2 linked regions of the Tautonia rosea genome follow. The protein of the gene in region 1 interacts with the protein of each later gene in a pairwise test. Links are inferred from orthologs where the notes say so. Each region holds a gene or a part of one and is shown in the gene's direction. Other genes may lie near its edges.

The links.
Region 2: the proteins of accC (region 1) and ribD interact in binary tests that used the Escherichia coli proteins (3 or more experiments, as listed by UniProt). The link is inferred for Tautonia rosea from one-to-one orthologs.

What each region holds. Positions count from the first base shown.
Region 1 is NZ_JABBYO010000007.1:408,504-411,642, forward strand. Bases 300-3,121 are described here. They hold accC (acetyl-CoA carboxylase biotin carboxylase subunit), read left to right. Parts: upstream 300-927; coding sequence 928-2,316; downstream 2,317-3,121. Other genes in these bases: accB (acetyl-CoA carboxylase biotin carboxyl carrier protein), read left to right, coding at 300-786; HG800_RS15025 (RNA polymerase sigma factor), read left to right, coding at 2,369-2,941. Also shown: HG800_RS15010 (M24 family metallopeptidase), read left to right, coding at 1-186; more of accB, read left to right, coding at 268-299. UniProt on the Escherichia coli protein: This protein is a component of the acetyl coenzyme A carboxylase complex; first, biotin carboxylase catalyzes the carboxylation of the carrier protein and then the transcarboxylase transfers the carboxyl group to form malonyl-CoA.
Region 2 is NZ_JABBYO010000002.1:239,134-242,328, forward strand. The notes cover bases 135-3,012. They hold ribD (bifunctional diaminohydroxyphosphoribosylaminopyrimidine deaminase/5-amino-6-(5-phosphoribosylamino)uracil reductase RibD), read left to right. Parts: upstream 135-947; coding sequence 948-2,078; downstream 2,079-3,012. Other genes in these bases: HG800_RS03720 (hypothetical protein), read left to right, coding at 135-924; HG800_RS03730 (redox-sensing transcriptional repressor Rex), read left to right, coding at 2,292-2,984. In the rest of the region: more of HG800_RS03720, read left to right, coding at 1-134. UniProt on the Escherichia coli protein: Converts 2,5-diamino-6-(ribosylamino)-4(3h)-pyrimidinone 5'-phosphate into 5-amino-6-(ribosylamino)-2,4(1h,3h)-pyrimidinedione 5'-phosphate.

The sequences.
Region 1 (3,139 bases):
CGGAAGGACGCGGCTGAGGTGCTCCGGCCGGGCATGGTGCTGACCATCGAGCCGGGAATTTACCTTCCCGACTGGGGAGGCATCCGGATCGAGGACGATGTGCTGGTCACGGCCGACGGTTGTGAATGCCTTTCCCGGGTTCCTCGTGACCTCGATTCCCTTCGAGGTGACACGCCGGGAGCCTGAAGGCGTGCGTCCCGGATGGTCCGAGGACAGATCCCCGAAGCTTCTCGACGCCGAGCGAAGCAGAGCGATCGGAGCGCAGGAATGGCCGAATCCCCGACCGGGTCGGCGGGTGAACATCCCGACCCGGATAATGTCCGCCGGATCCATCGACTGGTCCGGATGATGCATCATTACGACCTGACGTCCATCGACCTGGTCGAAGGACCGACGAAGATCCGTCTGCGTCGTCGGACCGAACAGGCTGTCGTTCCGCTTGCTCAGGCGCCGGTCCCGGTTACGCCGATGCCCACGCCCCCGGCGGGAAGTGTGCCTCCGGCCGTGGCTGCTACTGCGGTCCCGGCCGCGGCTCCGGAGGTGAAAGGGACGCTCATCGAGAGTCCGATGGTGGGCACCTTCTACCAGTCGGGCTCGCCGGAGTCTCCGCCGTTCGTGGCCGTGGGTGCCACGGTTCGTCCCGAGACGACGGTCTGTATCATCGAGGCCATGAAGGTGTTTACCGAGATTCCGGCTGGCGTCTCGGGCCGGATCGTTGAGATCCTGGTTCAGGACAAGCAGCCGGTCGAGTACGGCCAGCCCTTGTTCCGCGTCGAACCGGCCTGAGCATTGGCCATGTCCCCCGCTCCGCTCCCCGATGCCCCCGGGCCTTCAGATCGGGCCTGGCGGTTGGATCACAGAGACCCTCGCGGGAGCACCGCCCGGCGCCACCCCGCGAGGAGCCCGGAACACCCCGGACCCTCGCCGATGGCTGAACCGTCGAAGATTCGTCGTATCCTCGTCGCCAATCGTGGCGAGATCGCCCTGCGGATCATCCGCGCCTGCAAGGAACTCGGCCTGGAATCGGTGGCCGTGTTCTCCGAGGCCGATCGCGGGGCCCCATATCTGGACCTGGCCGACCGCGCCATCTGCATCGGCAAGGCTCCGGCGGCAGACAGCTATTTGAATATTCCCCGGCTGATCGCCGCGGCCGAGATTGCCGATGTCGACGCGATCCATCCCGGTTACGGGTTCCTGAGTGAGAATCCCCACTTCGCCGAGGTCTGCCGCGCCTGCAATTTCGAGTTCATCGGTCCGCCCCACGAGGCCATCCGCCGGATGGGCTTGAAGACCGAGGCCAAGGCCGCGGCCCAGGCCGCCAAGGTCCCGCTTGTGCCCGGCTCGGATGGTCCGGTCGATAGCGACGACGACGCGGTGCGGGTGGCTCGGCAGATTGGCTATCCGGTCTTGATCAAGGCCGCGGCCGGTGGCGGTGGGAAGGGGATGCGCGTCTGTCGGGAGGAAGCGGCCCTCCGGACGGCCATCGCCCAGGCCCGGGCCGAGGCCGACGCCGCCTTCAAGAACCCGAGCATTTATCTGGAAAAGTTCATCGACCGCCCCCGGCACGTCGAGGTGCAGCTGCTGGCCGATTCGCATGGCAATGTGATTCATTGCTGGGAACGCGAGTGCAGTCTTCAACGCAGGCACCAGAAGCTCATTGAAGAATCTCCCGCGCCGACCTTGCCGAGCCGCGTTCGTCGGAAGATTTGCGAGGCCGCCGTTCGACTGGCCAAGACGGCCGGGTATGTGAACGCGGGGACGTGCGAGTTTCTGGTGGATGCCGATTACAACTTCTACTTCATCGAGGTCAATGCCCGGATTCAGGTGGAGCATCCTGTGACGGAACTGGTCACCGGGATCGACCTGATCAAGGAGCAGATCCGGGTTGCCAACGGAGAGCCGCTGTCGGTCAACCAGGCCGACGTGCCGCAACTGGGCCACGCGATCGAGTGCCGGATCAACTGTGAAGACCCGGAGCACAACTTCCGCCCCAGCCCGGGGCTGATTTCCGGCCTGCGAATTCCGGGAGGCATCGGCGTGCGATGGGACTCCCACATCGTCCCCGGCTATCGTGTGCCGCCGAATTATGACTCGATGATTGGCAAGCTCCTCGTACATGCCCCGACGCGATCCGAGGCGATCGCCCGGATGCTTCGGGCACTGGACGAGCTGCGGATCGAGGGGATCACCACGACCGCATCGTTGCACGAACGGATCCTCCATAATCCGGACTTCGCCGAGGGTCGGATCGATACCACCTGGGTCGAGCGCGTGCTGCTGGCGCCTCGGGAGAAGATTGTTCAAGACGCGGGTTGAGGGCAGGGGCCCGTGGAGCCGGGGAGGGCCCGAACGATTGGACAGCGCTGCCATGAGTGAAACGCCCCTGAGCTTGCTCGATCGACTTCGGAGCGACCCCGAGGAGGCGTCCTGGCGGCGGCTGGCCGAGTTGTATTCCCCGTTCATCCTCCGCCAACTCCAGCAGCAGGGCATTTCATCGCTCGACGCCGAGGACTTGCTCCAGGAAATCCTGCTCGTGGTCATTCGCGAGTTGCCCGAGTTCGACCATTCGGGCCGGAAAGGGGCGTTCCGGACCTGGATTCGAGGGATCACGGTGCACCGGATTCTCGGCTACTGGCGGTCACGTCGCCGAGAGGGGAACGGCAGTCCGGTTCCGAACCTGGAACAGCTTGAGGACCCCGAGAGCGACCTGAACCGGGTTTGGGATCTCGAACACGACCGTTATCTTGCGCAGCGGTTGCTGGAAGGGATTGAGTCGGAATTCTCGGCCCCGGTCTGGCGATCGTTCCATCGCCAGGTAATCGAAGGGCTTCCTGCCGCCGAGGTGGCTGAGGAGCTGGGACTGACGGTCAACGCCGTGCTGATTGCCAAGTCTCGGGTATTGAGGCGGCTTCGCCAGGAAGGGCGGGGGTTGATTGACTGATGTGTTGACCGGGGAGAGGCGAGGCCGCCGGCCGTTGAGAATGGCGTGATGCTTCCCGTCAACGCCGCATGAGGAATTTCTCTCTCGATTGGACAGGATCGTGGAGCCGGCGCACTTCCAGTCGTGAAGCCCGGTGCGATCGGACGCCTCGGGCGGCCAAGAGGTCCTGGCCCCGATGAGCGTGTGCGCCTTCGGGGG
Region 2 (3,195 bases), on another replicon or contig:
GAACTCGACCGCGAACTGTCGAAGCTTGATCCCGAGGAGCGCAAGCGATACCTCGACCTGATGCGACGCTTCGGAGCCTGGTTCCACCGACTTGATGAAGAAACCCGCCTCGCGTTTCAGTCGGCCTCCTCCGAAGATCGGTTTGTCATCCTCCGCCAGGAGCTTGGTCCCGACTCAGCTCCCGAGTCGCCTGGACTCGATATGGCCGTCTGGTTTCGGGCCGACACCTTTAATCCCGTCCCGCTCTACGATGCAGTGACCTTGATGCGGGTCTGGGCTTTACTCGATGACGCGGCACGTCGTCAGGTCGAAGTAGCGCGCTCTCTGGACGAGACGATCACCTTGCTTCGTCAGTTTGCTCGTGATCGCCAAATCGAACCATCTCCCGAGGTGCGCGAAGCCTTTCGAGCGATCCTTGAGGACCAGGGGAGACTCGGCCAGCGAGGAGTCCGTTTGTTGCCCGAAGTCCCCGACCTGGGAGCCTGGCTGCTCGATGGTGAAGATCCGAGTGAGAACCGGCCTTTCGGAGGTGGGCCAGGCAACTTCCCAAGACGACCTCCTGGTCCTTCGGGGCCCCAAGCCGAGGGAATGCGAATCAATGCCGCTCGATTGAGTGCGGCCCGGTTATCGCTCCTCCGCATCGCCGAAATGGAATATCTTCGAGTGCTTCGAGATCAGGCTGATGGGGCGGCACTTGCCGTACTGCCCTTATTCGAGGCGCGACTGCCCCAATGGTATCGTGATCTCCTCGACCCACTTCCTCCCGAGGTCGTTCGACTGCGTTTGCGAGCGCTTCGGCAACTCGCGCTCAACGATCCCGATCTGATGCGATGGCTTGAGCAGATTACGCCTGTCTCCGCTCCTGGAGCCGATGGTACTGCTTCGCCTTCCGAGGATCGCCCCTCGCTGGTCAGGCCGTTTTGAAGCGTTCGGAGTGTGGATCTGCCGTGCCAATCGTCACTGAGGAAGACCGCCGCTGGATGCGGCTTGCTCTGGCCGAAGCAGGCCGAGGGCTTGGATGGGTTGAACCGAATCCGATGGTCGGCGCCGTGGTCGTCCGCGACGGTAAGCTGGTGGCGGTCGGACATCACGCTCGGTATGGAGGTCCCCATGCCGAGGTCGTTGCCCTGCAGGCGGCAGGCGAGGCTGCTCAAGGTGCGACGCTCTATGTCACGCTCGAGCCGTGTTGCCACGTTGGAAAAACGCCTCCGTGTACCGATGCTGTCATTGCCTCGGGCATCACGAGGGTTGTCGCCGCGATGCGAGACCCCTTTCCACGGGTCGCCGGTGGTGGGTTTGCCCGACTGCGTGACGCAGGCCTGAAGGTGCAATGGGGGGTCGAGGAGACGGAGGCCAGGTTCCTGAATGCTCCCTATCTCAAACGCTTAACGGTCGGTCGGCCCTTCGTAACGGCCAAATGGGCCATGACGCTCGATGGGAAAACAGCTTGCCAATCCGGAGACAGCAAGTGGATCTCGAACCCGAGGTCCCGAAGCGTTGTGCATGCGTTGCGAGGTCGAATGGATGGAATCCTGGCCGGAATTGGCACCGTCTTGCTCGACGATCCCGAACTAACCGCTCGTCCCAATGGGCCGAGAAGTCCGACCCGCATTATCCTTGATTCAACCGCTCGATTGCCGATCGATTCAAAGCTTGCCCTGACGGCTCTTCGCGTTCCGGTCTGGGTTGTCGTTTCCCAAATGGCCCCCCCTGATCGGGTCCATTCGCTTCAGCAGATGGGAGTCGAGCTGATTCCAATGCAGGGCGATGGCCCGATTCCGATTCCCGATTTGCTCGACGAATTAGGGCGTCGTGGCCTTACCAATGTCCTTGTCGAAGGGGGAGGCCGGGTTCTCGGTGCCTTCCTCGACGCCGGAGAGGTCGACGCGGTCGAGGTCTTCATCGCGCCGACTCTTGAAGGCGGCTCGCATCACTTCACTCCCTTTCGGGGCCTGGGAGTGACCCGGATGGCCGAGGCACTTCGACTCACTCGACACCGTGTTTCGTTGCTTGATGGCGATGTTTCGTTGAGTGGTCAGATCGCTCGCCCGTGGTGGCAACTGACCGACAGCGCTTGACCACTCGCCTGGCTTCCCGATAATCTCAATAGGGTTGATTCGTCAGAAAAGACTGGTTTTTTGTTAGGCGAACAACGCGTTTTGGCGGCACGACACAGGATCGCGGTTGTGGCCCGTTTCCGATCATCCTGGCGGACCGATGCCCTCGCAAACGGAACGGCAGAACGAATCGGCCATCGATCGCCCCGTCCCCAACCAGGAGGGTCCGGTCTGGTGCGGGAGCCTCATCACGACAATCCGTCACCCAAGCCTGCGCCCAAGGCTGTGGTCGGGCGATTGAGCCTTTACCTCCGGCAGCTGGAAACCTTTGCCCGTCAAGGACGAGAAACAATATCGAGCAGTCAACTCGGCAAATCCTTGGGGCTCAATGATGCGCAGGTTCGAAAGGACCTGGCGTATTTCGGCCAGTTTGGGCAACCCGGTTTGGGCTACCGCATTGCTGACCTGATCACTGAACTTCGCACCATACTCGGCGTGGATCGTGACTGGCCGACCGCCCTGGTGGGACTCGGAAATCTGGGTCGAGCCTTACTCGGATATAAAGGGTTCCGGGTTCGACGATTTCATATCGTCTCGCTTTTTGACAATGATCCCAAGAAATTGGGCCATTGCATTGAGGGTTTGACTGTCAAACATCTCGACGAGCTTCCTCAGACCGTTGCATCCGAGGGACTGCGTCTGGCCATTATTTGTGTTCCGGCCGAGTCTGCTCAGCGAGTGGCGGATCAGTTGGTAGCCGCCGGGATCCGGGGCTTGTTAAACTTCACGCCCACGGCACTCTTTGTTCCGCAGGACGTCAGCGTCGTCGCGGTCGACCTGAGTGTTCAACTGGAACATCTGGCCTATTCCGTCCACAACCTGCAATCCTCGAATCGAGAAGCCGGTGACATCTCCGCGGCAAGTTGACGGATGAGGAGGGGTCGAACCTTTTCGACGCCCGCCTCATCTGATACACTAAATCTCTCAGTTGACTGACCGTCATTTACCCGGTGGTGAAATTGGTATCACAACAGGTTTTGGTCCTGTTTTTCCAGGTTCGAGTCCTGGCCGGGTAGCTTGCTCATTTCTCTTGGACGACTCGCATCCCTCTCCGGTTTTTTCACATTGCCTCACCGGA